One region of the Rhizobium sp. KNZ14-9A genome, then DNA from elsewhere that is predicted to be linked to it. Evidence: predicted binding sites of a transcription regulator. Region 1 holds the regulator's gene; each other region holds the start of a gene.
The links. The regulator PhoB, encoded in region 1, activates phosphate uptake and scavenging genes when phosphate is short. The targets are predictions, from matches to a motif close to TGTCATNNANCTGTCAT.
Positions count from the first base shown of each region.

Region 1 (7,481 bases):
ACGCCCGCTCCGAAATCCAGATATCGCTCGCCCGTTTCGGTGATCAGCCACACGCCTTCGCCTCGCTCGAACCGCAGCGGGGCACGAGAATAGGTATCATAAAGCGGCGAGGCTTCAGCCATGGCGCAATCTCCTGGTCAGGCTCTAAGGCAACGGACTCCGGCTAAGAAAACCAGGCCCGAAAAATCAAAAATGCCGCCTTGCGGCGGCAGGGAGCACTATTTACTTTTCGCACTGCAATGTCAACAAAACTGAAGATTTAGCACATGCGTCAAGCCTCAAATCAGACTTGCAGGTCTATCAACAGCTAATGTTGCAGAAATGACTCTCCGGGGAAGCAAGTTGGGGAAAACCCTGAATTCGGATTCATCGGATTCACGCGAACTCTTGTCACAGAGTCAGGCTCACACTAGGTTAAAGTTCAATTACTAGACTGCATGCGGCGGAACTAGTCACCAAAATTGATCAGGCGTTTCTTGCTTCGGAGACTTCCGAGGCAACGGTGAGGGATTCTGCCATCACCAACGCGAAAGGTGGAGACAGGGCAATGAACTGGACAGACGAGCGTGTCGAGAAGCTCAAGAAGCTTTGGTCAGAGGGGCTGAGCGCCAGCCAGATCGCTGCGCAGCTTGGCGGAGTGAGTAGAAACGCTGTTATCGGCAAGGTTCACCGGCTCAGTCTTCCCGGCCGCGCCAAGGCCGGCGGCACGGCAACCGCTGCGCGCGCAACGAAGCGCAATACGTCGGCTCCACGCGCCCCGAACTATGCGTCTCGCATCACCACCCGCACCGTTACCCGCCAGCAGGGCGCAACGATGCTGAAGGAAGAGATCGAGATCGAAACGGTCGAGGAAATGGAATACGTGCCGGCCAAGAATGTGGTCGTGCCGATTTCACGCCGCCTTGGCCTGACGGAACTGACGGAGCGCACCTGCAAGTGGCCGGTCGGCGATCCGCTGAAGGACGACTTCTACTTCTGCGGCTGCGACTCCCCGGATTCCTCACCCTATTGCAACTATCACCAGCGCCTCGCCTACCAGCCGGTCAGCGAACGCCGCAAGGCTGTCCGGGTCGCCTGACCGCGCCTTCTCAACAGATGCAGCATCCGCCGCCCCTCTTCGCTGACGCGCAGAGGGGCGTATTTTTTAGTCGGCACAGGAGGGCTGGAAAACCGCTCCTGACCACGACTATCTGCCGGAGGCCGATCTCCGCCGGTCGTTCACCATGCCTGACAATGCGAAGTTATGTGGCCAACGCCACCAATGCGTTTCAGCCCTAAACTGGCATAGAATGGTGGTCCTGGCGCTGTAACGCGATTTTCTGATACAGATGCCGTATTCCCGTGGAGTAGCATAGCGCAAACAGTCACTCAGGGGTGCCAATGGAGATCGATCCAAAGCGGATGACAATGGGGTTCGTCGGGACGGGCACGATTACCGAGGCCGTCGTCACCGGATTGGGCAAGACAGCGTTTCGCGACACACCGGTAGTGCTGTCACCGCGCAACGCAAGCGTCGCCGCCCGCCTTGCGGCGGCAAACCGGAATGTGTCGATCGCTTTGGGGAACCAGGATGTTCTCGACCGATCCGATCTCGTATTTGTGGCCGTGAGGCCGCAAATTGCCGAGGAGGTCATCCGCTCGCTCCGATTTCGGCCGGGCCACCATGTCATCAGCTTCGTCGCGGCCACGCCAATGGATCAACTGCTGGCGTGGATCGATCAGCCAGTTCGCCTGAGCCTGGCAATTCCACTTCCGTACATCGCAGATCTTCAGGGCGCGACTGCGATCTACCCGCCCGACGAGGTTTCCCACGCCCTCTTTTCGGCGCTCGGAACGGCGATCCAGGTTGAAAACAGACCTGAGTTCGAACTTCTCGCGGTGGCGAGCTGCCTGATGGCCACCTATTTCGGCATCCTGGACGAGACGTCGACCTGGCTGCAGAGCCAAGGGCTTTCGAGAACGGCTGGCGACGCCTACCTCCGTCAATTGTTTTCCGGCCTCGCCCATGCTGCCCGTTCGAAACCTGTCGCGAGTTTTGATGAACTCATCGGCGAGCATTCGACCAAGGGCGGATTGAATGAACAGGTGCTCGAAGACTTTCGCGATTTCGGTGGCACTGCGGCTCTGCAAAAGGCTCTTGATCGAGTTCTCGCACGCATTCGTCTGTAGAAAGCAGGTTCTCTCGAGGTCCGCTTTCGGCGCCTGGTGTCGGCTTTCATAAGAAGCTAGGGGTGTCAGATAGACAAGCGGGCCGCCCGGCGAAACCGAGCGACCCGTTCGTGACCTCCGATCACTCGGATCAGGCTTCCATGGAATATCCCGCGCCGCGGACGGTGCGGATGACATCCTGCATGTTGGAGAAGTTCAGCGCCTTGCGCAGGCGGCCGACATGGACGTCGACGGTACGTTCGTCCACGTAGATATCGTGGCCCCAGACGCCATCCAGAAGCTGCGAGCGGGAGAAGACCCTGCCCGGCGACGACATCAGGAATTCGAGCAAGCGGAATTCGGTCGGGCCGAGGCGGACTTCGCGGCTCTTGCGATGAACGCGATGGGTTTCGCGATCGAGCTCGATATCACCACACTTCAGAACGGTGGAGAGAACCTCCGGACGGGCGCGACGCAGCATCGCCTTGACGCGAGCAACAAGTTCCGGCGTGGAGAAGGGCTTGACGACATAGTCGTCCGCGCCGGTCGAGAGACCGCGAACGCGTTCGCTCTCTTCGCCGCGTGCCGTCAGCATGATGATCGGCAGACGCTCGGTCTCCGGCCGCATGCGCAGCCGGCGGCAGAGCTCGATGCCGGAAACGCCCGGCAGCATCCAGTCAAGGATGAGCAGGTCCGGCGTGCGCTCCTGAAGCCGGATTTCGGCCTCGTCGCCACGGAGGATCGTATCCACCTCGAAACCTTCAGCCTCGAGGTTGTAGCGGAGAAGCACGCTCAGCGCCTCTTCATCTTCAACAACTGCAACTCTTGGGATCATGCGTGTCAGTCTCCTAATGCATGATCCTTAAACCGGGGGTGATTTAAGCAAGGGACCATGCAGAAACTTGGAATTGGCTGCGACCTTTGCGCGCCCCAGCGCAGGGCGCGCACGCAATTGGCAGGTCCGGATTACTCCGTCACCGCACCGACGGTATTGGAGCTGTCGTCCTTCGGACGCTCACCTTCCGGCTGGGCGCCGGTTGCCATGTAGTAGATCGTCTCGGCGATGTTGGTCGCATGGTCACCGATACGCTCGATGTTCTTGGCGCAGAAGAGAAGATGCGTGCAGCTCGTGATGTTGCGCGGATCTTCCATCATGTAGGTGAGGAGTTCGCGGAACAGCGAGGTGTACATCGCGTCGATCTCGTCGTCGCGCTCGCGGATGGACTTGGCCTTGTCCGCAGAACGCGTCGTATAGACGTCGAGCACTTCCTTGAGCTGGACGAGCGCCAGTTCGGAGAGATGCTCGAGACCGCGGGCGAGCTTGCGCGGAACGCCGGTGCTTTGGACGGCGATGACGCGCTTTGCGGTGTTCTTGCCGAGGTCGCCGACACGCTCGAGGTCGGCAGCGATGCGGATCGAACCCATGATCTCGCGAAGGTCGGAGGCCATCGGCTGGCGACGGGCGATCGTGACGATCGCCTTGTCGTTGATTTCGCGTTCCGCGTGATCAAGGATCACGTCGTCGGAAATGACCTTCTGGGCGAGCGCAGTGTCGCCGTTGACCAGCGCACGGACGGCCTCGCCGACCATCTGTTCGGCAAGACCACCCATCTCGGAAATGCGCCGGGACAGGAATTTCAGATCGTCATCGTAAGCGGAAAAAATATGTGTCGATGCCATGGGGCTTTGTCCTCGAAAATCGGGAAGGCTTCACATCGCCAAAATCAGCCGAACCGGCCCATGATATAGTCCTGGGTGCGCGGATCGTCGGGATTGGTGAACATCTTGTCGGTGTCGTTTTCCTCGACCAGGTTGCCGAGGTGGAACATTGCCGTACGCTGTGATACGCGCGCGGCCTGCTGCATGGAATGCGTCACGATGACGATCGTGTAGTTTTCACGCAGCTCATGGATCAGCTCTTCGACCTTTGCAGTCGCGATCGGGTCGAGCGCCGAGCAGGGCTCGTCCATCAGGATGACTTCCGGGCTGACGGCAACGGCGCGTGCGATGCACAGACGCTGCTGCTGACCACCGGACAGGCCGGTGCCGGATTCATGCACGCGATCCTTGACCTCATTCCAGAGGCCGGCGCGCTGCAGGCTCGTCTCGACGATCTGGTCGAGGTCGGCCTTGGACTTGGCAAGGCCATGGATGCGCGGTCCGTAGGAGACGTTTTCATAGATCGTCTTCGGGAACGGATTCGGCTTCTGGAACACCATGCCGACGCGGGCGCGAAGTTCGACCACGTCGATGTCGGGATCGTAGATATCGTCGCTGTCGAGCGTGATCTTGCCGGTGACGCGGCAGCCATCGATCGTATCGTTCATGCGGTTCAGCGACCGCAGGAAGGTGGACTTGCCGCAGCCCGACGGGCCGATCAGGGCGGTCACGGTGTTTTCGCGGACGTTCAGATTGACATCGAAAAGCGCGCGCTTCTCGCCGTAATAAACGGAGACATCCTGTCCGATCATCTTATACGGGACGTTGCTCATTTTCTGGTCCAGCGCCTTCTCGACTGCAGCTTCCGTCAACATGTTCATGATCTCTACTCCGTTTACCAGCGGCGCTCAAAGCGACGACGCAAGAGGATAGCTCCCATGTTCATGACGATCAGGAACAGGAGCAGGACGATAATGGCACCCGAGGTTCTTTCCACGAATGCGCGCTCGGCTTCGTTGGCCCACATGTAGACCTGAACCGGAAGTGCCGTGGAGGGATCGAGTGGACTGCTCGGCGCCTGGGCGACGAAGGCGACCATGCCGATCAGCAGCAGCGGCGCAGTTTCGCCGAGTGCGTGGGCAAGGCCGATGATCGTGCCGGTCAGGATGCCGGGCATTGCAAGCGGCAGCACGTGGTGAAACACCATCTGCATCTTCGAGGCGCCGAGGCCGAGGGCAGCCGCGCGGATCGACGGCGGCACGGCACGGAGTGCTGCACGCGTCGCGATGATGATCGTCGGCAGCGTCATCAGCGTCAGCACCAGACCACCGACCAGCGGCGCCGAACGCGGCAGGCCGGCGAAGTTGATGAAGACCGACAGGCCGAGCAGACCGTAGACGATCGACGGAACGGCGGCGAGGTTGTTGATATTGACCTCGATCAGGTCCGTCAGCTTGTTCTTCGGCGCGAATTCCTCAAGGTAAATCGAGGCGGCGACGCCGATCGGCAGCGAAAGCACGAGAACGATCAGCATCAGGTAAAGCGAGCCGATGAGGGCGACGCCGAGACCTGCGGCTTCCGGACGGCTGGAATTGCCGTTGACGAAGAGGCCGGTGTTGAACGTCTTGTTGAGAGCACCGCTCGCCTTCAGCTCATTCATCCAGGCAACCTGCTTGTCGTTGACCTTGCGGTTCTTCTCATCGACCGAAAGATTGATCTGGCCTTTGTTGGCGCTGTCGATATTGGCATCTGCAAGCACTGTAACATTGACGGTCTTGCCAATGATCGACGGGTCGGCAACGACCATGTCGCGCAGCTGAATGGGCGCACCCTTGGACAGCATGCTGGACGCATCGCGCACGTCAGGACGGCTTGCGGCATTGATGCCGAGCTGCTTGACGATCGCGTCGCGCAGCAGAACCGGATAGTTGGCAGCGACCAGCACCGAAGGGTCGGTCGCACGCTTGTTGTCCGGGTCGATCGTCTTCTCGGTGAATTCGATCGGCAGCGTGATCGACGTCTGCAGGAAGGCCGTATAGCCGTTGCTGATGACCGTCCAAAGCAGAATGAAGAGGAAGACGAGGCCGAATGCTATGGCTGCGATGCCATAGGCCTGGAACCGGCGCTCGGCAGCGTAGCGACGCTTGATGCCGATATCGCGACGCGCGGGCGCCTTGGAAACGGTGACGCCGGCGACGGGGGAAACAATATTCGTCATTCGTACTGCTCCCGATATTTGCGCACGATGTAGAGCGCGTAGATGTTGAGGCAAAGCGTGATGCAGAACAGCGTGATGCCAAGTGCGAAGGCAACCAGCGTCTGCGGCGAGGTGAACTCAAGGTCGCCGGTCAGCTGGTTGACGATCTTGACGGTCACTGTCGTCATCGGCTCAAAGGGATTGATCTGGATACGGGCGGCGACACCGGCGGCCAGAACCACGATCATGGTTTCGCCGATGGCGCGCGAAGCGGTCATCAGCAGCGCGCCGACGATACCGGGAAGGGCTGCGGGCAAGACCACCTTCTTGATGGTTTCGGAGCGTGTGGCGCCGAGACCGAGCGAGCCGTCACGCAGTGCCCGCGGAACTGCGGTGATGATATCGTCCGACAGCGAGGAAACGTAAGGGATCAACATGATGCCCATGACGATGCCTGCGGTGATGACGCTCTGTGCCTGGATGAAGTTCGTATAGCTGCCGCTCAAAAGACCGCTGATCTGCGCCGAGAAATCACGCAGGAACGGCCCGACGGTGACGAGTGCAAAGAAGCCATAGACGATCGTCGGAATGCCGGCGAGCACTTCGAGAAGCGGCTTGGCGATCGAGCGCACTCTCGAAGAAGCATACTCGGCCATGTAGATGGCGGCAAAGAGGCCGACCGGCACGGCGACCAGCATGGCGACCAGGCCGATATAGAGCGTGCCGAGCAGGAGTGGGATGAGCCCGAACTGGCCGAAGGAGGAGCTGCCCGCACCGGCAAAACGCGGATCCCAGACCGTTCCGAAGAAGAAGTCGACGAAGGGAACGGCTGCGAAGAAGCGGCTCGCTTCTGTCAGCATCGAGAGCACGATGCCGATCGTCGTCAGAATGGCGATGGAGGATGCAACGAGCAGCGCCCAGAGCATAACGCGCTCGACACGGTTGCGGGCACGGAAGCGCGGAGCAACGGAGCGCAGCGCATAGAAAGCACCTGCGACAGATATGAGCAGCACGATCGCCGTCATGATGACGCGGCTCGTCATGCTCTCCGAGTTCAGGGTCTTTGCGGCAGCGATCATGTAGGGCTGCGGCTCGCCGGCGAGCGGTACGCCCTTCTCGCTGAGCTTTGCCTGCAGACCCGCAGGATTGCTCGACAAGGAGGAAACCTCATCCGAGGTCAGCAGGTTCATGCCGCGGGCAACCGTGGCGACCATGCTGTAGGCGAGGTCCTGCTGGACGGCCGGTTGCGCCTTCACGTCATCAGGAAAGGCGCCGCGAACGGAGGAAGAGATGATGCCCGGGCTGATAGCCAGCCAGGCAAACAGAACGATCAGGGAAGGCAGAACAGCCCAGATCGCGGCATAGGAGCCATAATAGGCCGGCCGCGAATGCAGGGCAGAAGACCTGCCTCCGGAAAGCGCCATCGCGCGGCTGCGCGCAGCCACATAGGCAACGGCGCCGATCACTACCAGGCACA
Region 1 covers NZ_JBPGXB010000002.1:3,315,675-3,323,155, forward strand. Annotated here, with positions in the region: gene ACR9ZQ_RS23245 (acetylornithine transaminase) at 1-122, opposite strand, end outside; gene ACR9ZQ_RS23250 (GcrA family cell cycle regulator) at 548-1,078, shown strand; gene ACR9ZQ_RS23255 (pyrroline-5-carboxylate reductase) at 1,381-2,169, shown strand; gene phoB (phosphate regulon transcriptional regulator PhoB) at 2,300-2,983, opposite strand; gene phoU (phosphate signaling complex protein PhoU) at 3,115-3,828, opposite strand; gene pstB (phosphate ABC transporter ATP-binding protein PstB) at 3,873-4,688, opposite strand; gene pstA (phosphate ABC transporter permease PstA) at 4,703-6,025, opposite strand; gene pstC (phosphate ABC transporter permease subunit PstC) at 6,022-7,481, opposite strand, start outside.

Region 2 (7,481 bases), 230 kb from region 1:
CCGAAGCAACTGATCCGGTCATGAAGATCGATCCGCCATCGTTGAACAGCGGCAACGCCTTTTGCACCGTGAACAGCGTGCCGCGCGTATTCAGGCCGAAGGTCGCATCGAAATGCTGCTCGGTAATCTCGCCCAGTGGGACGGCTTCGCCCGTGCCGGCGCTAGCATACAGGACGTCGATCCTGCCCTTTTCCCGCTTGACCGTGTCGAACAGACGGTCGAGGTCGTCGAGATTGGACGCATCGCCGCGCACGCCGGTCACGTTCCGGCCGATCAGATTGACGGCCTCGTCCAGCGACTCCTGTCTCCGGCCTGTGATGAAAACATAGGCGCCTTCTTCAACGAACCGCTTGGCGCTCGCCAGCGCCATGCCGCTCGATCCACCCGTGATGACTGCAACCTTACCCTCAAGCTTTCCCATGACTTTTCCTTTCAGACTCCGTATTTGGTCCTTCGGGGAGAACCCCGAGACCCTCGAAATGGGTCTGCGGGCGTCGGGCGTTGAGTGCGGAAGCGCGCATATCGGTGGTGCGAAATCGATCCGGCTGGATGACTGACGCCAGCCCGCATATCGGTGTCCGCCGTTCGGAATTGCGCCGCGCTTGTCGGCATGGGCTATGACGACCGCCCGTGCTACTCACATACGAGATGCTGTTCGACGTATTGGACACGGGCTTTGGAAGGCGCACCCCAGCGGTGCTGGATTGCACCATGATCGACTGGGATGACGTTCGCTACTTTCTTGCCGTCGCGCGCGGAGGCTCGGTGCGGGCCGCCGCCGGGCGCCTTGGGGTGAACCACTCGACCGTGCTGCGGCGCGTCGCCCAACTGGAGGAACGGCTCGGGGCCCAGATGTTCGAAAAGCTGCCTTCGGGCTACCGCCTGACGGCTGCAGGGGAGGAGGTCCTAGAGCTCGCTGACCAGATGGAGGCGTCGTCGCACCAGCTGGAGACGCGCGTCTTTGGCCGCGACCAGAGCGTGCGTGGGCTTCTGCGGGTAACACTGGCACCGCCCCTCGCGACACACCTGCTCATGCCGGACTTCTCCGATTTCGCGCGTCTGTATCCGGACATCGAGATGGAAATCTTGTCGTCCGGCGAGCTGGTAAATCTGACCAACCGAGAAGCCGACGCCGCGATCCGCGTCGTCTACGACCGCAAAACTCTGCCGCTCAATCTCCATGGCCTGAAGGGACCGGATATATTCGGCGGTATTTATATGTCCCGCGATCTGCTAGCCGCGTGGCGTGCGGGCGCGCCTGATCCCATCCGGTGGATCGTCATAAGTGTTCATGGAATTCCGGATTGGGCCAGCGAGGGTGAGGTTCGCACCACGGGGGTTCCGTTCAGGACCACTGACGGCGAGGCGCAGATCGTTGCTGTACGGCAAGGGCTCGGGATTACGACCCTGCCGTGCTTCGTCGGAGATGCCGACCCGCTACTGGTGAGAGTGCCGGGTACCGACCTGCACATGTACGGAACGCTCTTCCTTCTCACACAGGGGGAGACACGCAAGACGAAGCGCGTGCGGCTCTTCACGGAGTTCGTATCCCGCAGGCTTGCCACGTACGCTTCGCTTCTCGCCGGGCTGTCCCTATCGCGCGACTGACGCGCGGCGGGTCGCCGGCGACGCTTGAAGCGGCGTCGTTCAATCCGCGAATGTTACGCCGTATCGCAACCGACGCGAGGGCCAGACTACCGACGGCGACGGACTTCACCATCGCTGACGGTCTTTTTTGCCGGGCTGGAGATGCCACTTTTGCGGAGAACTCCGAGGCGCGGCTGCCCTATCGCCCGCTCCTCACTGATTGCACCCAGAAAAAATCAACCTCAGACAGCATGGCCAAACAGCGCCACGCAAGGTTGCTGTTTGACCTTTTCATCTCATCACTGTGAAAGTCGCTGTTCCTTAAAGCCCGAGACGCGTCTCTCCCAGGGATGACTGCCGCCAACTCATCAACCCGAGGTAATCGATGCCAATCATTACATTTGCCAATACGAAAGGAGGGGCCGGCAAGACGACGGTCGCTCTTGTTCTTGCCACAGAACTGGCTCGCCGTGGCCATCGCGTTTCCGTTCTGGATGCCGATCCCCAGCAGTGGGCCAGCCGCTGGCACCGTCTGACCGGTGACGCAGCCGAATTCGCCGTCATCTCCGGTGTCAGCGAAGATACGATCGAACAGCAGATCAAGGACCTCAAGAAGCGCGGCGGTTATATCGTTATCGACTTGCCAGCCGGTCTGAGCCCGCTGATGGCGAAGGCCATCGGCTTTTCCGATCATGTAATGGTTCCGGTGCAGGGCTGCGCCATGGACGCCGTCGGCGGCGCGCAGGTGCTTGAGATCATGAAGCAGCTTGCTGCCCAGCATGATATCCGCATCCCGCATTCGGTCGTGCTGACGCGCATCAGTTCGATCATCACCACGCGTGCATTGCTGGCGGTCAAAGGTCTGCTCGCAAAGCAGCATGTCAATGTCATCGACACGGCGCTGATCGAGCGCGCCGCCTATCGCGACATGTTCGTTTCAGGCGGCAGCCTCTATACCATGGATCCTGCCCGTGTCAGCAATCTCGACAAGGCGCAAGACAATGCCCGCTTGTTGGCAGACGATGTTCTTCGTCTCGCACCGCCGAAAGCAGCCCGCGCCAAGTCTTCCAAAAAGGCGGCTGAGGTCCTTAAGAACGCCGCGTAACGCATTCCTCAGCGCTTGATTGACGCCAGCAAACGGCTGCCGCAAAGGTAGCCGTTTCTGTTTTGAATATCCTCACAAAGCTCTTTGTTCATGTTTTGTTCTTGACTGAAATGCCAATCTCGGTATGCTCCTCCTTGTCGAAACAAGGAGGCGGGCGATGTAGTCCGTAGTTCAAATGCCTCATTTTCCACTCGATCCGAATAGCGCAGGCCCCCAGAAGAAATCCAATCTTGGCGGGGAATTTCACGACAGGATTTTCTTCGCGCTTCGCCCAACCATCGAAGCTGCATCCGAGGCGCTGGACATCGCGCAAGTGTATCGCAATAGACATGCTCTGACCGGACCCTCGCGGCCGAACGCAGTGCTTCATGTCACGCTGAACGGCATCGGCGCCTACCGTCGGCTCCCGGATGATATCGTGTTCGGCGCTGAACAAGTTGCCGCGGCAGTGCGTGCCCAGCCGTTCGAAATTGTGCTCGACGAAGCCATGAGCTTCAAGCATCCCGGCCAGCCGCAAGCCTTCGTCATCTGCGGCAGGCAAGAAAACGAAGGCCTGCTGGATCTTCGCAACCAAATTCAAGAAGGTCTCTACGAGGCTGGACTACCCTATAATGTCGGCGGACATCTGACGCCGCACATGACAATGCTCTATGATCGCAAGACTGTTCTGCCTGAAAAGCTTGACCGACCCGTACGCTGGACAGTCCAGGAGTTCCTGTTGATCCACAGCATCTACGGGAAGAGCGAGCATCACGTCATCAACCGCTGGCCTCTGCTCGGCTGAGCTGCGCTTGCACCGCGGGTGGGGATTCGCATAAAACTCCCCACTCAATATGTACATGCGGAGCAAGACAGTGGACCTTTCAGAGATCATCATCCCGGGCGATACGCCCGGCATCGAATGGCGGTTGCCCGTCATGCGTTTCAAGGGAAGCGATCCGGCGGCGCCCAAGGTCTATATCCAGGCCGCATTGCATTCCAATGAACTGCCGGGAACCGCGCTTGCGCATTTTCTCTGCCTTCAACTCAGGCAAGCCGAAAACGAAGGACGGATCGCCGGCGATATCACGCTCGTGCCGCAGGCAAATCCGATCGGGGCGGCGCAATCGCATTTCGGCGAGCTGCAGGGCCGGTTCGATTTGGGATCGCGGACCAATTTCAATCGGGACTTCCCGCTGATCTCGGTTCGCGACCGGGAGGAGTTGCTTGACGGTCTTGATTATTATCCGGCTACGGATCGATTGAAGCGAGAGCTGATTCATATGGCGCTCGGAGCCGATCTGGTGCTCGATCTGCATTGCGATGATGAATCGCTGCAATATGCCTATATCGACGAAGCCTTCTGGCCGGAAGCAGCGGACCTTGCCAATGCGCTCGACATGGAAGCGGTGCTGCTTTCGGATGGCGAAAGCTCCGCCTTCGAGGAAGCCGTCGGTTTTGCCTGGAAATATGAGGTGCCGGGCGAGCGCAAGGCCAAGCTTCCGGGCAAGCTTTCGGTGACGGTGGAACTGCGCGGTCGCCGCGAAGTCTATCCCGATATGGCCGAGAAAGATGCCGAAGGCCTGCTGCAGTTCCTGATCGGGCGCGGTGTTGTCAACGGCGGGGCAGCCGGAGACAAGACCTTCTCCGGACCAGCCGTGCCGCTCGACAATGTCGAGATCGTGCGTGCGCCGCAGGGCGGTACCGTGCTCTTCCACCGCAATATCGGCGAGCGTGTCTCGGAAGGAGAGCTTCTGGCGACGATCGTCACCCGGCCCGGTTTTGCCGAGGGCGATATCGACATCCGGGCGCCGCAGGACGGGCTATTTCTTACCCGCACTTCCGACCGGCTGGTGCGCCGGCGCGGTGACCTGATGAAGATTGCCGCCGACAAGCCGAGCAAGGCAACGCGAAAGGCCGGCACGCTGGAAGACTGAACCAGCGTTCTTTTCCACACGCGGATGTAAGGCTCCGGGCAACTGTCACACAGGCTTCAAGAAAATCCGCCAAGCCGTTGCAGACATGTTGCGAAGGAGCTTTCATGCCGCATTACGACATTGCGATCGTCGGCGCGGGAATTGTCGGGCTGGCGCATGCGCTGGCGGCGGCAAAGCGCGGCAAACGGGTCGTCGTTGTTGACCGCGACGCACAGGCAAATGGCGCCTCGGTGCGCAATTTCGGCTTTGTGACGGTGACCGGCCAGCAGGCCGGCGACTGCTGGGACAAGGCACGCCGGGCACGCGATATCTGGGCCGATATTGTCGATGACGCAGGCGTCGACGTCCTGCAGCGCGGGCTGCTCCTTGCCGCAAGGCTCGACGAATCCGAAGCCGTGATCGACGCCTTCCTGCGCACAGAGATGGGCGAAGGCTGCGAAAGACTGACGATCGAGGAGGCACGGCGGCTTGTGCCGGCACTGCGACCGGAAGCGGGGCGCTTCACACTCTATAGCCCCCATGAACTGCGGGTCGAATCCCGCACGGCCGTTCCACTGCTCGCCCGCTATCTCGAAATCAAATATGGCATCGAGTTCCGCCGCTCGACAGCAGTGAGCGCCGTCGAGCCGCCGCGGATCGAGACGTCAACCGGCCTGATCGAGGCGGAGACGGTGGTTGTTTGCCCCGGCGACGATTTCAAGAGCCTGTTTGCGGATCGGATCGCTGCATATAACGTCACACGCTGCAAGCTGCAGATGATGCGTGTCGTGCCGGCGCAACGGGTCTCGCTCAGCACCGCCGTCATGTCCGATCTCGGGCTCGGGCGTTATCTCGGTTATGCCGAGTTGCCTGAAGCGACTGCCCTGAAGGCGCGGCTTGACCGGGAGTTCAAGCCGGAGCGGGAAAACGGCATCCACCTGATCGTCACCCAATCGGAAGACGGATCGCTGATCGTCGGAGACAGCCACCATTACTCCGAAACGCCCGATCCCTTCGGCCTTGAGCGCATCGACCGGCTGACCCTCGACGAGATGGACGCCGTGCTCAACCTGCCGGGCCGCTTCATCGCCGAACGCTGGGTCGGCACCTATGCCTCCTCCCCGGACCGCTGGCGGTTCACCGACAAGCCTTCCGATGCGCTGCGTATCGTCGTGGTGACGGCAGGCTGCGGTGCCTCGACCGCCTTCGGCATCGGCGAAGAAACCATCGAGGATCTTTACGGGAGCGCAGCATGACGCAATTCAAGGCAGTGGTCTTCGACTGGGCCGGCACAGTCATCGATTTCGGCTCCTTCGCACCGATGGGTGCCTTTGTAGACACCTTCGGCAAGTTCGGCGTCGAGGTGACGATCGCCGACGCACGCAAGCCGATGGGGCTCCCGAAGCGTGCGCATATCGCCGCGATGCTGGCCGAACCGCATATCGCCGCCCGATGGCAGGCGGTGCAAGGCGCGCTTCCGGACGAGGCGGCCATCGACCGCGTTTACGAACTCTTCGTGCCGCTCAACAAAGCTGTCGTGACCGATTACTGCGCGCTGGTGCCTGGCGCGATCAAGACGATCGAATACCTGCGCGAGCGGCAGATGAAGATCGGCTCGACGACAGGCTATACGCGCTCGATCATGGAGCGCGTGCTGCCGCTTGCCGCTGAACAGGGTTATGCACCCGACAATCTGATCTGTGCCGACGATCTGCCGCTTGGCCGACCGACGCCGATCGGCATGTATAAATGCTTCCTCGACCTGATGGTCTATCCGGCCTCTGCGGTCCTGAAGGTCGATGATACTGAACCCGGCATTGCCGAGGGTGCCGCGGCAGGCTGCGTTACCGTTGGCGTGACGCTCTCCGGCAACGAGGCGGGTCTGACGCCTGAAGAGGTGGATGCACTTTCGCCGGAGGCGCGAGCCGAGTTGCACAAGCGGATCGGCGAGAAGCTGATTGCTGCCGGCGCCGACTACGTCATCGAGACCGTGGCCGACCTGCCAGCACTCATCGAAGAGCTCGAGGGATAAAGGCCAGACGGCGTTTGCAGCGCTTATCCAGCGTGATATCTCCCTTGGAAAACAGGGAGATCGAACCGGCATGGCCATCACCATCTACGGTATCAAGAACTGCGACACGATGAAGAAGGCCCGTAGCTGGCTGGACGAACGCGGCGTCGCCTACGACTTTCACGATTACAAGGCCGTCGGCATCAACCGGGCGCACCTGGAACGATGGATCGACGATGCAGGCTGGGAAACGGTGCTGAACCGCGCCGGCACGACCTTCCGCAAGCTGCCGGACGCCGCGCGCGAAAATCTCGACCGTGAAAAAGCGATCGCCCTGATGCTCGACCAACCATCAATGATCAAGCGGCCGGTACTGGAAACCGGCGACAAACTGCTGATCGGCTTCAAGCCAGAGATTTACGCGCGGACATTCGAGGGCTGAGCCATGTCCAAGACCACCCGCGCCACCCAGTTTCTCACGCAGGCTGGCGTCACCTTTACGGTTCATGCCTATGACTATGATCCAAACGCCGAGCGCGTCGGGCTGCAGGCGGCCGAAGCGCTGGGCGAGGAGCCGCACCGCGTGTTGAAGACGCTGATGGCTGAGGTGGACGGAAAGCCGGTCTGTGTGGTCGTGCCCTCCGACCGCGAGGTCAGCATGAAGAAGCTCGCCAGTGCCTTCCATGGCAAATCGGCCAATATGATGAAGCCGGCCGACGCCGAGCGGCTGACGGGATATCATGTCGGCGGCATCAGCCCTTTCGGGCAGAAGAAGATCGTACCAACGGCGATCGAGGAAGCCGCCCTTGCCGAACCGCTCGTCTATATCAATGGCGGGCAACGCGGGCTGCAGGTACGGCTCGATCCGACGGAGGCGTTGACG
Region 2 covers NZ_JBPGXB010000002.1:3,545,993-3,553,473, forward strand. Annotated here, with positions in the region: gene ACR9ZQ_RS24400 (SDR family NAD(P)-dependent oxidoreductase) at 1-421, opposite strand, end outside; gene ACR9ZQ_RS24405 (LysR family transcriptional regulator) at 712-1,608, shown strand; gene ACR9ZQ_RS24410 (AAA family ATPase) at 1,973-2,692, shown strand; gene ACR9ZQ_RS24415 (2'-5' RNA ligase family protein) at 2,868-3,476, shown strand; gene ACR9ZQ_RS24420 (M14 family metallopeptidase) at 3,547-4,608, shown strand; gene ACR9ZQ_RS24425 (TIGR03364 family FAD-dependent oxidoreductase) at 4,713-5,843, shown strand; gene phnX (phosphonoacetaldehyde hydrolase) at 5,840-6,619, shown strand; gene ACR9ZQ_RS24435 (ArsC family reductase) at 6,690-7,040, shown strand; gene ybaK (Cys-tRNA(Pro) deacylase) at 7,044-7,481, shown strand, end outside.
Region 2: the regulator PhoB is predicted to act here: its motif matches at 4,652-4,668, upstream of ACR9ZQ_RS24425 (TIGR03364 family FAD-dependent oxidoreductase).

Region 3 (7,481 bases), 580 kb from region 1:
CCGACCGCTTCATCCGGCGTGAAGGCTTCCTGGAAGGCGTTGCTGACGCCGAGCTTCGGCGCCTTGGGGCCGGCGAGCATCTCGAAGCGGCTGTCCCAGCGCGCGGTGATCTGGCGGATCGTCTCCTCGAGCTTGGCCTGATGGATGCGTGGCGTCTTACCGCCCGAGCGGCCGATGATGAAGTGAACGCGAGCCACTCCACCTTCCGGGAAGGCCGGATAATAGGCGGAAACACGGCCGTCATAGACGGTTTTCAGATAGGCGCCGATGCGTTCGCGCACGATCGAGTCATATTCCTCGCGCGGCACAAAGATGATGACCGAGACGAAACGGTCGAAATGGTCGATGCGCGGCAGCACCCGCACGCGCGGGCGATCGGCGAGGTCGTTGATCTGTTCTGCAAAGGTCGCGAGCAGCGGGGTATCGATCTGGAAGAGATCATCACGCGGATAGGATTCCAAGGTGTTGTCGAGCATGCGGCCGGAGTGGCTCATCGGGTCGAAGCCGAAATGCTCCTTCACCTTTTCGATCTTGGACCGCAGCAGCGGGATTTCGGTGGCCGAGGACGTATAGGCTGTCGAGGTGAACAGGCCAACGATGCGGAGTTCCCCCGTTACGTTGCCCTGTGCGTCGAAGCGCTTGACGCCGACATAATCCATGTAGGCGCGGCGATGGACAATGGATTTCACGTTGGCTTTGGTGACGATCAGGAAATCGGGACCATCGAGGAAGGCGAGAATTTCCGGCGTCGTCGTCACGGCGTCCTTACCGGTGCGCAGAACAAGAACCTCGGGATTGGAGAGAATGCCGAGGCCTGTTCCCTTGTCGCGTTCGACCTTGGAATCGGGACCCTTGCCGGAATAGACGTAGTCGCGCATGCCGAGGAAGGTGAAGTTCTCGTCACGCAGCCAGGTCAGGAAGGCGATGGCCTCGTCACGGTCGGCTTTCTTGCGGCTGGCGTTGTAATTCGAAAGCTCTGAAATCACTTCATCGACGCGGGCAAGCATCGGCTTCCAGTCGGAAACGGCAAGCTCTACCTGCTCGAGTACCGCCTTGATCCGCTTGATCAGGTCGGCGGCCTGGGAGGGGCTCAGAGGCGAAATGTGAAGCTGGATGTGGCTCACCCGCTTTGCCGGGTCGCTCGGCACATCGGCGGAATAGAGTTCCGGAGCCTTGCCGTCTTCCAGGATCAGGATCGGATGAACTGCCATGTAGATGTCGCGGTAGGTGCTGGTCACCTCACCCATGACGGATTCGTAGAGGAAGGGCTTATTGTGATCCGTCACCGAAAGAATGGAGATTGCAACGCCATCGGGCGTGACATCGGCGACCGTGTCGATGCTGACGCGCGGCACCTTGCCGTTCCAGGCGCCGAGCTCGGCTGCCGAGTGTACGGCGGAAAGCGCAAGCATTTCCGGCGTGTAGAGTTCGAGGTCGTCGCCGCTGGCACGGCCGAAGAGGATTTCGGGATCGAGATGGGGTTCGCCGGTCGCGGCCGCGATTTTGCGCGCGCTCTCGATCTGCTTTTCCCGTTTTGGATTGTTTCTGGTGGCCATGGATCATCCCCCCGATTGTTTTGATGTGGGCAAGGTAGCAGAAGGTTCTTCGAAAGAATCCTTAAAAGAGCGCTTCGAAAAGTAGTTTTCGTGCTTTTTTGGCTATGCTGGCGAGAGATTTCGAAAGCTCTTAGGTCGTTTTATGCCAATCGACGGCGAAATGACTTTATCCGGCTTTTTCGTCCCGCCGCACATTTCCACGCTCCCGTGAAGAATGGTTGACAGCGCCTCGTCAAAAAGATCATCAACGGCGGTCGAAATTCGGATTCGGATGCCATGTCGGAAAACGCAGCGGGCGCAGTCATCGTCATCTCCAGCCATGTCGTGCGGGGGTCAGTTGGAAATCGTGCTGCTGTCTTTGCGCTGGAAACGCTCGGCCATCAGGTCTGGGCGCTGCCGACGATCGTGCTGCCCTGGCATCCCGGCCATGGCCGCTCGACACGGCTGACCTTCGCCGAGGCCGATTTCGAGGCGGCGATCGACGATCTCATCCGCGCGCCGTGGATCGGCGAGGTCAAGGCCGTCTTGTCGGGCTACTTCGGCAACGCAGCCCAGGCCCGTTCCGTCGCGAAACTCGTTGCATCCTTGCGCGAGAAGAATCCGGAGCTGCTCTATGTCTGCGATCCGGTCATGGGTGATCTCGGCGGCCTCTACGTGCCGGAAGCGACAGCCGAGGCGATCCGTGACCATCTGATACCGCTTGCCTCGCTCGCAACGCCGAACCGGTACGAACTTGCCTGGCTTTCAGGCGCGGCACTCGATGACAACAACGCGGTCATGGAGGCCGCTCTTTCGCTCGGCCCCTCACGCATGCTGGTCACATCGGCGGTGCCGATGATGGCGGGGGGCACCGGCAATCTCTATCTCTCCGGAAGGCACGCCCTCCTTGCTGAACACCGTGTCGTTGAAAACCCACCAAATGGGCTCGGCGACCTGCTTGCCGCCCTTTTTCTCTCTCGCCTGCTCTCGGGAATGGAGGATGAAAAGGCGCTGCAGCTGGCGACCGCCAGCGTGTTCGAAGTGTTGGCGCGCGCTGTCAAGCGCGGCAGCAACGAGCTGATGCTGGCAAGCGATGCCTCCAGTCTTTCGACGCCCATGGCAATGGTGCAGATGCGTCACCTCGTCCATCCTGCCCAGCGGCGGAAAAAATAGGTCTCAGGCTTTTGCAGCGCAGCAGTTGATCTTGGCTCACACGCGCGCTAATCCAGAGACATGATGAGCTTCCCTAACTCCCTGCTGGACGGTTATCGCAACTTCATGAGCGGGCGATATGCCGATGCCCGCGACCGGTATCGGCAGCTTGCGGAAAACGGGCAGAACCCGACGACGCTCGTTATTGCCTGTTGCGACTCGCGCGCGGCTCCCGAACTGATCTTCGATGCAGGGCCGGGCGAACTCTTCGTCATCCGCAACGTCGCCAACATGGTGCCGCCTTATGAACCGGATGGCCATTTCCATTCCACGTCGGCAGCGCTCGAATTCGCCGTGCAGGCTCTGAAGGTCAAGAATATCGTTGTCATGGGCCATGGCCGCTGCGGCGGTATCCGCGCAGCCCTTGATCCCGATGCTGAGCCTTTATCATCCGGTGATTTCATCGGCCGCTGGATGTCGCTCGTTCGCCCTGCCGCCGAGCAGATTGGCAGCAACAACGTCATGACGCCGGCCGAACGGCAGACTGCGCTGGAGCGGGTCTCCATCCGCAATTCGATCAACAATCTCAGATCTTTCCCTGATATCAAGGCTCTCGAAGAAGAGGGCAAGCTGGAGCTTCACGGCGTCTGGTTCGACATTTCGACCGGCGAGCTCTGGGTGATGGATTCTGAGACACTCGATTTTATCCGTCCCGAAATCTAGGGATAGACCGCTTTAGCAGTTTTTTAAGATATTCCACTAAGCTGCGCTTGCAGGCGGTATATGCGCGTGGATCAGTTATGAATTTCGAAGTGCTGAAATTCAAGAATATCAGAAGGGCAGTACTAGCCGCCATTCTGCTGCCCTTCGTCTTCATGATTGTCGAAGGAGTGGTGTTGATCCGCTCCTCGCTCATGCAGTACCGCGCGCTCGAAAATGACCATCTCTTTGCCGATGTTCTTGCTCGTGGAGGATCGATTGCTGCCAATGAGATTCTGGCGGAACTCGTCGCGACGCGAACCTACATCAACAATCCGGACGAGATAACCAGGGCGGCCATGATGGAAAGGCGCAGCGCGCTCGACAGCGAACGCGCGCGTTTCAACGCCAGTCTCCCGCCCGTTGAAACACTTGATCTCGGTCTGCAGTCACAGCTTTCCGATCTCCGTCTTGCTTACAGCCGTATCGTTGCGGCGCGTTCGGCGGTCGATCGAGGTTATTACGGCAAAGGCGGCAACCCCGTTCATATCTATGGTCAGGCCGGATTGAAGCAGCTTGGTCTCGTCTCGTCGCTTTCGTCGAGGATCCATGATCCCGTGTTGATGCGCAAATCCAGCGAGCTGATGAGTATCCTGCTGACCTACTACGGTGAGCGGCTGATCGGCAACCTTGGCCAGCGTTATTTCGACCAAACCGACTTTTCCGCCATGTCACACGAGCAGCTCGTTCAAGGCGAAATGATGCTCGGTAACGGCATGGATCGCCTGCGTTTTCATTCTTCCTCGCCTGTCGTCCGGGAGATCCTTGCCTATAGGGCTCAGCCCGACGAGGTCTGGGCCGATACCTTCACAAAGGCCATGGTTTCGGGTGCGCTGCGGCCGGACAAGGCGATCCGAGACAAATGGATTGGTATCCAGAACGAGCGGCTGGATTTCCTGCGGCAGAAAATCGCCTCCGTAACCGATGATATTCATGTGACCGGACAGAAGCTGTCGATGCGCTCGCACATTCACATGACGATCGTGCTTGCGTTGTCATCCGGACTGGTTCTGCTCGTTGCCCTTATTGTGGCGCTTGCGGTTCGGGGCATCCGTCTCGTCGCCCGTGTCACCGAAGAGCGTGAACTGCTCATCAACGAACTGCGCAATGCTGCCCAAACCGATCTTCTGACGGGCCTTTATAATCGCCGTGGCTTCGAGGCTGCCGCTTTGGCGCTTCTGATGCAGGCTGAGTATGGATCACGCTGGATTTCGGTCGTGCTGTTCGATCTCGATCACTTCAAGAAAATCAACGACGTATATGGCCATGACGCAGGCGATATCGTGCTGAAGCACGTAGCCGCCGTCGCGCGGGAAAGCTTTCGCTCCTTCGATCTGCTGGTGCGCCACGGCGGCGAGGAGTTCATGGCATTGCTGCCGGATTCGACACCTGAGGATGCGGCGATCGTTGCGGAACGTGTCCGATTGGCCATCGAGGCTGCTGACATCGCGCTGCCGAGTGGCGAGCGGCTGCGAGTTACGGCAAGCTTCGGCTGCGCGGGGCGTGCAAATGCCGTGAGCAATCGTAACTTCGATGATCTGGTGAAGCGCGCCGATCTGGCGCTCTATGCCGCCAAGGCCTCGGGACGCAATTGCGTCGTTGCCGGGCCGATTGTTCCTTCGGCGGCACCGCAGGAAGAGCGGCGCAAGGCTGCCGGCGGAACCCACGATATCCGCAGCTGAAAAACGCCGCATTCGCATGCGGCGCTCGTATCATTTTCCTATTGAACGTCTCTTCAGTTGCCGTCGATCTGCTGACCGATATAGGCGATTGCCTGCTGATAGACCGTTGCGGCATTCCAGCCCTGGATGGCGACGAAGTTCGGCTCGCCCGGCTGGTAACCGGCGCCGGCACGCCAGCCGTGACCCTTAAGGAAATTGGCGGTAGAGGCCAGCGCATCAGCGCGGGAGCCAACCATATCGACGCGGCCGTCACCGTCACCGTCCGCGCCGTAGCTTACGACGTTGCGTGGCAGGAACTGCGTCTGGCCGATTTCGCCATGGGCAGCACCGCGGGCTTGCGGGCTGAGATAGCCTTCCGAAACGAGCTGCAAGGCTGCATAAAGCTGGTCGGTGAAATATTCCGAGCGACGGCAGTCATAGGCGAGGGTGGAGACTGCGGACATCGTATGCTGGTTGCCCATATAGCTGCCGAAGCCGGTTTCCATGCCCCAGATGGCGATCAGCGGACCGGCCGGAACGCCGAAGCGGCGCTCGATCGAAGCGAAGAGAGCCTGGTTGGCGGCTTTCATCGAACGGCCGCGAGAGATGACGGCCGCACCGCCGCGCTTCTTCATGAATGCGTCGAAGGACAGCTTGAAGCTCTTCTGGCCGCGGTCGGCGGCGATAGTCGGCTTGTTATAGCTGACATTGGCGAAGGCACGGCTCAGGACCGACTGGCTGACGCCATTGGCCGCTGCCGTCTGCTTGAAGTCGGCGACCCAGGCATCGAAACCGGCGCTGGTATTGCCGCATTGGGGACCCTGCGCGAACGCCGGTACCGTATGGAGGACGCCCATTGCCGCGGCGGCCGCCAAAATCAATTTTTTCATGCGCATTGAGAAACCCCGCTCTCGATCTGCATAGCTTTTAAGCCGGGCAAGAGAATGCCAGCCACCGGCGACTTTGTCACGATCACCTTTTAGCGAACGCTTATACGGCAGTATTTGCCCGAAAAAGCCCCGCTCGTCGAGCAGGGCTTTAGCATATTATGGTTTACAAATGGTATCAGGCTGCCTGCTTGCGCGGCTTGACGAGGCCACGATTGATGAGCAGCTCGGCGATCTGGATGGCGTTGAGGGCCGCACCCTTGCGAAGGTTGTCGGAGACGACCCACAGGTTGAGGCCATTCTCGACGGTTGCGTCTTCGCGGATGCGCGAGATGAAGGTCGCATCCTCGCCGGCGGATTCGTATGGCGTGATGTAGCCGCCATCCTCGTGCTTGTCGATGACGAGGCAGCCCGGCGCATCGCGCAGGATATCGCGAGCCTGGTCAGCCGTAATCTCGTTTTCGAATTCGATGTTGACCGATTCAGAATGGCCGATGAAAACAGGAACGCGGACCGCGGTGCAGGTCACCTTGATCTTCGGATCCAGCATCTTCTTCGTTTCAGCCAGAACCTTCCACTCTTCCTTCGTGTAGCCGTCTTCCATGAAAGTGTCGATGTGCGGAATGACGTTGAAGGCGATACGCTTGGTGAATTTCTTGTTCTCGATCGGATCGGCAACGAAGACGGCGCGTGTCTGGTTGAAGAGCTCGTCCATGCCATCCTTGCCGGCGCCGGAAACCGACTGGTAAGTCGAGACGACGACGCGCTTGATCTTGGCGAAGTCATGCAGCGGCTTCAGCGCGACGACGAGCTGGGCAGTCGAGCAGTTCGGGTTGGCAATAATGTTGCGCTTTGTGAAGAGCGAAATCGCGTCCGGATTTACTTCCGGAACAATTAGCGGCACGTCGGCGTCGTAGCGCCAGGCCGAAGAATTATCGATGACGACGCAGCCCTGCTGGCCGATCTTCGGGGAGACGCGCTTGGAAACCTCGCCGCCGGCCGACATCAGGCAGATATCGGTGTCGGAGAAATCGTAATTCTCCAGATTGGAGACCTTCAGCGTCCGATCGCCGTAGGAAACCTCTAGGCCCTGGGAGCGGGAGGAGGCGAGTGCTACGACTTCATCGGCCGGGAAACCACGTTCGGAGAGAATGTTGAGCATTTCGCGCCCGACATTTCCGGTGGCTCCGGCAACTGCAACTTTGAAACCCATTTCTCAAGCTCTCTTTCTCTTCTCTCCTCTTGTCCGGTGAGGGGGGAAGCGCGATATCATCGCGGCTTCCTGTCCCCAGCCGGGCCGGGGAGAGAGCGGCAGGCCAGAGACGTCAGACGGTTTTCGTCGTCGTTTTGGCCTTGGTTTTGGAAGAAACCGGAACGGCAAAATCCAACCGGGCATTTTCTGCCAGGTTATTGCGCTCAGCGATGGCGTGCTCGTGGCGAACCATGGATATTCCTTTTCCGTCGTTGCTCATAAAAGGTTTTCCACA
Region 3 covers NZ_JBPGXB010000002.1:3,892,154-3,899,634, forward strand. Annotated here, with positions in the region: gene ACR9ZQ_RS26085 (NAD-glutamate dehydrogenase) at 1-1,556, opposite strand, end outside; gene pdxY (pyridoxal kinase PdxY) at 1,833-2,708, shown strand; gene ACR9ZQ_RS26095 (carbonic anhydrase) at 2,769-3,410, shown strand; gene ACR9ZQ_RS26100 (GGDEF domain-containing protein) at 3,503-5,128, shown strand; gene ACR9ZQ_RS26105 (lytic murein transglycosylase) at 5,182-6,003, opposite strand; gene ACR9ZQ_RS26110 (aspartate-semialdehyde dehydrogenase) at 6,173-7,207, opposite strand; gene ACR9ZQ_RS26115 (hypothetical protein) at 7,320-7,481, opposite strand, start outside.
Region 3: the regulator PhoB is predicted to act here: its motif matches at 1,764-1,780, upstream of ACR9ZQ_RS26085 (NAD-glutamate dehydrogenase).

Region 4 (7,481 bases), 1.8 Mb from region 1:
GATGCCTGGCTGATCTATAAATGCCTGGCCTGCGACGAGACCTGGAACCGGCCGCTCTTCGAGCGCAAGAATGTCCGCGACATCGATCCGGCAACGCTCGACGCACTCCAGTCCAACGATGTCAAATGGATCCGCGCCGAAAGCTTCAACCTCGACGCATTGAAACGCAAGTCGCAGCGCGTCGACGAATTCCCTGAATTCGAGATCGGCAAGCAGGTGCTGCGCGAGGCCGCCGACTGGACGCGGCTGGAGATCGAACTGGCGGTGCCCTTGCCTGCGGGCACACGTCTCGACCGTCTGCTGGCATCCGAGCTCAAGCTTTCGCGCACGCGGCTTCAGACGCTGCACGAGAAGGGCCTGCTCCGGACGAATTCCGATCGCGCCGACATCCTGCGGCGGCGTGTCAGGACCGGCATCGAAGTGGTGGTCGATCTTGCGACCATCGCGGATCGCGAGCTCTCCTGGGGACCCTTGGCGACCGGCAGTCCCCGATAGCCTGTAACGCGAAGGCCCGTATACCGGGCCTTCGTCATTTCAAAGTCCATTCCGCGCAACTGACGGACGTCAGTGCGATGCCGGCGACGTGGCGAGCGATACCGCCGCCTCATGCACCGGCCGCCGCCCGGCAATCCGGCGCGGCTTTAGCCGGTCCTGCGATGTCAGGGGATTATCCGTATCGATGGACCGGAAGAGCGCCTGCAGCTCCGGCTCCTCGACAAGTAACGCTGCTTCCGCCGGAGAAATCCAGATCTTCTGCCTCTCGGCATATTCGCGAAAATGCGCGGCCTCGCTCTCCAGCCGCAGCAGATGAACAGAAACCGTCAGCGGCGTCTCGTGATCCTTCAGATAGGTGTAAAAGCCGAGCGGCTTCTTCCTGACCCTGCCGATGATCCCAGCCTCTTCGAAAGCCTCGCGCTGGGCGCAGCGATAGGGCCTCTCCTTTCTTCCGAGAGTGCCCTTCGGGATCACCCATCGTCCGGTATCGCGGCTGGTGACGAGCAGTACGCTCAGCCTCCCGCCTCGCTCGACGCGGCAGCAGATGGCGCCGCACTGGTCGATCTCGCGGCGGCCTGTCTTTGCCGGGGTTTCCTCATTCAATTCAGATAAATGCCTGGGTAAATGCATGGTCCGCTCGTTGTCTCCTTCTCCTTGCATGGAGAATAGAGCGCAACATCCGATCGAAAATAGTGACCCCTAAAATTAGGGTATCCGATACATCGAGCGGACCCCTGCCCTTAGGCAAACAGGCTTGCAATCCCATAGCAGGCGGCCGCGATGGCAGCGGCAGCCGGCATGGTGACCACCCAGGCGATGACGATGTTGCCCGCAACACCCCAGCGCACGGCCGACAGGCGTCGCGCGGCACCGACACCGATGATCGCTCCGGTGATCGTGTGCGTCGTCGACACGGGAATGCCGAGCCAGGTCGCGGCAAACAGCGTCAGCGCCCCGCCGGTCTCGGCGCAGAACCCCTGCATCGGGTTGAGCCTGGTGATCTTCGAGCCCATCGTGTGAACGATCCGCCAGCCGCCGAAGAGCGTGCCGAGCGCCATGGCCGACTGGCAGGAGATGACCACCCAGAGCGGCACATGGAAACTCGGGCCGAGCTGCCCCTGGCTGAAGAGAAGAACGGCGATGATGCCCATGGTCTTCTGCGCATCGTTGCCGCCATGTCCGAGCGAATAGAGCGAGGCCGACACGAACTGCATGAAGCGGAAGGTGCGGTCGACGGCAAAGGGCGTCTGGCGCACGAAGATCCAGGAGACGACAAGGACGAAGAACAGCGCGAGCAGGAAGCCGATTGCCGGCGACATGAAGATCGCACCGACCGTCTTCAACAAGCCGCCCCAGACGATGGAACTGAAGCCGACCTTCGCCCAGCCGGCGCCGACGAGCCCGCCGACCAGCGCATGCGACGACGAAGAGGGAATGCCGAACAGCCAGGTGACGATATTCCAGACGATCGCCCCCATCAGTGCCGCAAAGATCACCTGCGGCGAGACGATGGCCGGATCGATGATGCCGGTGCCGAGCGTTTCGGCAACATGCAGGCCGAAAAACAGGAAGGCGATAAAATTGAAGAAGGCCGCCCAGCCGACGGCATATTGCGGCCTCAGCACCCGGGTGGAAACGATGGTCGCAATCGAGTTTGCCGCATCATGCAGCCCGTTCAGGAAATCGAAGAACAGTGCCACACCGATCAGCCCGATCAGCAGCGGAAGGGAGAGAGAGGCTTCCATCAGACGTTCTCGATAACGACGCCGCTGATTTCGTTGGCCACGTCCTCGAACCGGTCGACGATCTTTTCCAGATTGGAGTAGATCTCGCTGCCGATCATGTAGGCCATGGCATTGCCGCTGGCGCCATGCCGGCGATAGAGGTCCTTGAGCCCCTCGTCATGCAGTTCGTCGGAGCGGCCTTCGACCCGGGTGATCTCTTCGGCGATGACAGCCAGCCGCTGCGCATTCGCACCCATCTTGTTGAGAAGCGGGATTGCTTCCTCCATCAGGGCCGCCGCCTTGACGATCTCCCCGCCCATCTCCTGCATCAGCGGGTCGAAACTCGTCTGCTCGAACAGGCGGATGATCTTCACCGTCTTGTGCATCATGTCGATCGCATCATCCATGGACTGGATCAGATCCTTGATGTCGCCGCGGTCAAAGGGCGTGATGAAGCTGCGCCGGACAGCAACCAGCACTTCGCGGGTGATGTCGTCAGCCTGGTCTTCCAGTGCGATGATCCTGTCGCAATTCTCCTGAACCGCCTCGCCCTTCAACAGCTTTTCCATAGCATGGGCGGCTGCGACGACCGTCTCCGAATGCCTGCAGAACATCTCGAAGAAGCGGTCCTCCCGCGGCATCATCTTGCGAAACACGCTCATCATCTCGGGCGATCCTTCCTGAACCGGGGACTGTCGTAGAAGACTGTCATAAATCTGTCATAAAGCGTCGCAGGCAATTGATCGAAAAAGTAAAATTTGACAATGCTAGATGTCATGAAATCCCGCAAAAAAGGCGCAAAATCCTACGCCGGACCCTCAAAGCCCCTGCTGAAGCAGCTTGCAGAAAGACCCGAGAAGCTTTTCTCCGGCGCCTTTCGCCAGCAATATGGCGCGCTCTGCTTCCGTTACCGAAACGGCGGTGCCGAGACTGATCACTCCGAAATCGAAGTCCTCGTCGTCACCACGCGCGACAGCGGCCGCTGGATCATTCCCAAGGGCTGGCCGATGAAAAAGAAGAAGCCGCATGAGGCAGCCGCCATCGAGGCCTGGGAGGAAGCCGGCGTGCGCGGAACGGTAAGCAAGCAGCCGGTCGGCCGCTACACCTATCTGAAGGAGCTGGATGACGGCGACGTCGCGCCCTGCATCGTCGATATCTTCCAGATCGAAGTGGAGCATACGCAAGGGCAGTTCCGCGAAACCGGCCAACGCATGCTGGATTGGGTGAGCCCCGACGAAGCGGCACGGCGCGTGCGCGAACTCGAATTGAAATCCCTGCTCGTCGATTTTCACCCGCGGCACGGCAAGCGGCAGCGCAGGAAAAAGGGCTGAGCCGCAGCTGTTGCTGCCCGCCATTTACGGCGTGGTTTACGGTAACGTACTTCTCCCGAAATCGGGCCTGTGAAAGGCTTTTCCTCGTAAAATTGACCGAAACGGGAGAGAGCCATGAGGTGGTCAAAGCCTGCACCTGCATTAGTGCCTGTCCGCATTGCCTGCCGTGCCGCCATCGCCACGCTGGCACTTGCGCTCGCCTCACAGGCCGGGGCGCAGACGGCCAAGCCGGTCACCGTCGACAATTTCGCCCGTGCCGAATCCGATCTCTATTTCCGCAATGCGGTGAAGGACGGCGGCGGCAAGACCGGTATCTTCAACCATCATCGCGAACCGATGGACATCGATCATCAGTCCGTGATCCGGGCCAACCGCGATACGCTCTATTCATCCGCTGTCATCGATCTCGATGCCGGGCCGGTCACCATCACGCTTCCGGACGCCGGCAAACGCTTCCGCTCGATGCAGATCATCAACGAAGACCATTACGTAGTCGGCGATGTGAAATATGACGCCGGCAGCTACACCTATGATCGGGCAGCGGCCGGCACGCGCTACATCCTCGTCGGCACCAGGACCCTCGTCGATCCCAACGACCCCGATGATGTCAAGCAGGTCCATAATCTCCAGAACGCTCTCACCATCAGCCAGGCAAATGCGGGAACGTTCGAGATCCCGGACTGGGACAAGGCGAGCCAGAAGAAGGTCCGTGACGCGCTGATCGTGCTGGGCACGACCATTCCGGATTTCAAGGGCGCCTTCGGGGCCAAAGATCAGGTCGATCCGATCCGCCATCTCATCGGCAGCGCCGTCGGCTGGGGCGGAAATCCCGAGAAGGACGCGACCTACCTCAACGAGACGCCGCCGAAGAACGACGGCAAGACGGTCTACCGGCTCTCGGTCAAGGATGTTCCCGTCGGCGGCTTCTGGTCGGTCAGCGTCTACAATGGCAAAGGCTACTACGAGAAGAACAAACTCAATGCCTATACGCTGAACAATATCACCGCTGACAAGGATGCCGACGGTTCAGTCAAGGTGCAATTCGGCGGCTGCGACGGCAAGATCGCCAATTGCTTGCCCGTAATGAAGGGCTGGAATTACACCGTCCGCCTCTACCGCCCACGCCAGCCGGTCCTCGATGGAAGCTGGACATTTCCGGAACCGCAACCGGTGGGGAAGTGAGGAGCACAAACCGCAGGCTATATCGAACCGGCCCCCACCGGCTTCCTGGTTTACTGCCGGTCGCCGCGTTTCTCCTGCGACATAAGCTGGCTAAGCGTGGCTGCCGGGATCGCATCGGCTGCATAGGTGAAGGTGCCGGATGATCTCACCTCCTCGGCCGCCCGCAGCAGTGCACCAAGTGCAGCGCGTGCAAAGGACCCGCCGACACTCACTCGGCGCACGCCTGCCGCCGAGAGTTCGGCAACGCTGTAGCGCGGCCCCTTCAGGCCCATCACCACATTGACGGGCTTGTCGACCGCGGCGCAGACGGTTCGGATGGCGTCGATATCAGGCAGACCGGGCGCATAGAGCACATCGGCGCCGGCTGCCGAGAAAGCCTGCAGCCGCTTGATCGTGTCATCGAGATCGGGCCGCTCCCAGAGAAAATTCTCTGCCCTCGCCGTCAGCAGGAAAGGAAGCTTCCGCGCCGCCTCCGCCGCGGCCTGCACGCGCTCGACAGCCTGAGAGAGATCATAGATCGGCCTTGCCGGATCGCCGGTGGCATCTTCGATCGATCCGCCGACCAGCCCAATCGCAGAGGCCAGCCGGATCGTTTCGGCGCAGATCTCCGGTGCTGCGCCGAACCCGTCTTCGAGATCGGCCGATACGGGAAGATCGGTTGCCCCGACGATCTCGCCGGCATTGTTGAGGATTTCGTCGCGCTTCAGGCTCGCAAAGGAATCCCGCTTGCCCTTGGAAAAGGCATAGCCGGCGCTGGTCGTTGCCAGAGCCTCGAAACCAAGGCTCGTCAGAATCCGGGCCGAGCCGGCATCCCATGGGTTCGGAATAACGAATGCCGCATCCCGCTGATGCAATGCCCTCAGTTGATCGAACTTCGCCTGTTGCTCCGCCACAACTCTCCTCCTCCGCAAATGACAATGAGGCCAGACTAGTAGTCGCGAACAAAATGTGAACGATTTTGTGCCGCCTACTCGGATTTTGCTGGTGGCTGCGGCCACCCATCAGTTGCGTAGCCGATACCCCGTCTTGAAGATCCACCCGAGCGTGCCCAGGCAAATCACCAGAAACAGCGAGATCATGCCGAGGCTGACCAGCGGGTTGACGTCAGCGATGCCGTAAAAACTCCAGCGGAAGCCGCTGACCAGATAGAGCACCGGATTGAAATGGCTGACCGCCTGCCAGAAGGGCGGCAGCATGTTGATCGAGTAGAAGCTGCCGCCGAGGAAGGTCAGCGGCGGCACGACGAGCATGGGGATGAGGTTCAGCTGCTCGAAATTCGTCGCCCAGATGCCGATCATGAAGCCGAACAGGCTGAAGCTGATCGCCGTCAGCAGGAAGAACAGCACCATCATGAAGGGATGCTCGATCCGGACATCGACGAAGATATTGGCCGTCACCAGGATGATGACGCCGATGAGCAGCCCCTTGGTGGCGGCCGCCCCCACATAGCCGATCAGGATTTCCGTCATGGCGACGGGGGCCGACAGGATCTCGTAGATCGTGCCGGTGAATTTCGGAAAATAGATGCCGAAGGAGCCGTTGCCGATGCACTGGCCGAGCAGCGTCAGCATGATGAGACCGGGCGTGATGAAGGCGCCGTAGGAGACGCCCTCCACCTGCTGGATGCGCGAGCCGACGGCCGCACCGAAGACGATGAAATAGAGCGACGTGGAAATGACGGGCGAAATGACGCTCTGAAGCAGCGTGCGCCGGGTACGCGCCATCTCGAAATAATAGATCGACTTGATCGCTTCGAAGTTCATCTTGCGCCTCCTACCAGCGATACGAAGATGTCTTCGAGCGAGCTCTGCCGCGTCGAGAGATCCCGGAAATGGATGTTGTTTTGCCCGAGCCGCGTCAGAAGCGATGCCACGCTTTCATGCTCGTTGTGGGTGTCGAACTCATAGACCAGCCGGTTGCCCTCGGCCTCGATCGACAGGCCGTTGCCGGCGAAGCAGTCCGGCAGTTTTTCAAGCGGTTCGTTGAGCTCGAGGATGAGCTGCTTGCGGCCGAGCTTGGCCATCAGCGCTTGCTTGTCTTCGACGAGCAGCAGCTCGCCGCCATTGATAACGCCGACGCGGTCGGCGATCTCTTCGGCCTCTTCGATATAGTGCGTCGTCAGGATAATGGTGACGCCTGAGGCGCGCAGCCGCTCGACGACATGCCACATGTCCTTGCGCAGCGTCACGTCCACGCCCGCCGTCGGCTCGTCGAGGAAGAGGATGGAAGGTTCGTGCGACAGCGCCTTGGCGATCAGCACGCGCCGCTTCATGCCGCCGGAGAGCTGGCGCAGCGTGTTGTCCTTCTTGTCCCAGAGCGACAGGTCGCGCAGCACCTTTTCGATATGGGCGGGGTTGGCCTTCTTGCCGTGCAGCCCACGCGAGAAGCTCACCGTATTCCACACCGTCTCGAACTGGTCGGTGGTCAGCTCCTGCGGCACGAGCCCGATCAGCGTGCGTGTGGCGCGGAAATCCTTCACCACATCATGTCCATCGACGATGACCGCGCCGCCGCTCGGATTGGCGATGCCGCAGATGATCGAAATCAGCGTCGTCTTGCCCGCCCCATTCGGCCCAAGCAGCGCCAGGATTTCGCCGCGTTCGATTTCGAGGTTGATGCCCTTCAGCGCCTGGAAGCCATTTGCATAGGTCTTGGTGAGATTTTGGATGGAAATGATCGGTGCCATGGGGCTCTTTGCGGATATCAGATCGAATTCGCCCGCTATATAGCCCCTTTGTGAAGCTTTGAC
Region 4 covers NZ_JBPGXB010000002.1:1,564,404-1,571,884, reverse strand. Annotated here, with positions in the region: gene ACR9ZQ_RS14210 (DUF1062 domain-containing protein) at 1-495, shown strand, start outside; gene ACR9ZQ_RS14205 (NUDIX hydrolase) at 565-1,098, opposite strand; gene ACR9ZQ_RS14200 (inorganic phosphate transporter) at 1,236-2,240, opposite strand; gene ACR9ZQ_RS14195 (DUF47 domain-containing protein) at 2,240-2,884, opposite strand; gene ACR9ZQ_RS14190 (NUDIX hydrolase) at 2,996-3,550, shown strand; gene ACR9ZQ_RS14185 (DUF1254 domain-containing protein) at 3,707-4,732, shown strand; gene ACR9ZQ_RS14180 (isocitrate lyase/PEP mutase family protein) at 4,783-5,625, opposite strand; gene ACR9ZQ_RS14175 (ABC transporter permease) at 5,734-6,495, opposite strand; gene ACR9ZQ_RS14170 (ABC transporter ATP-binding protein) at 6,492-7,418, opposite strand.
Region 4: the regulator PhoB is predicted to act here: its motif matches at 2,926-2,942, upstream of ACR9ZQ_RS14195 (DUF47 domain-containing protein).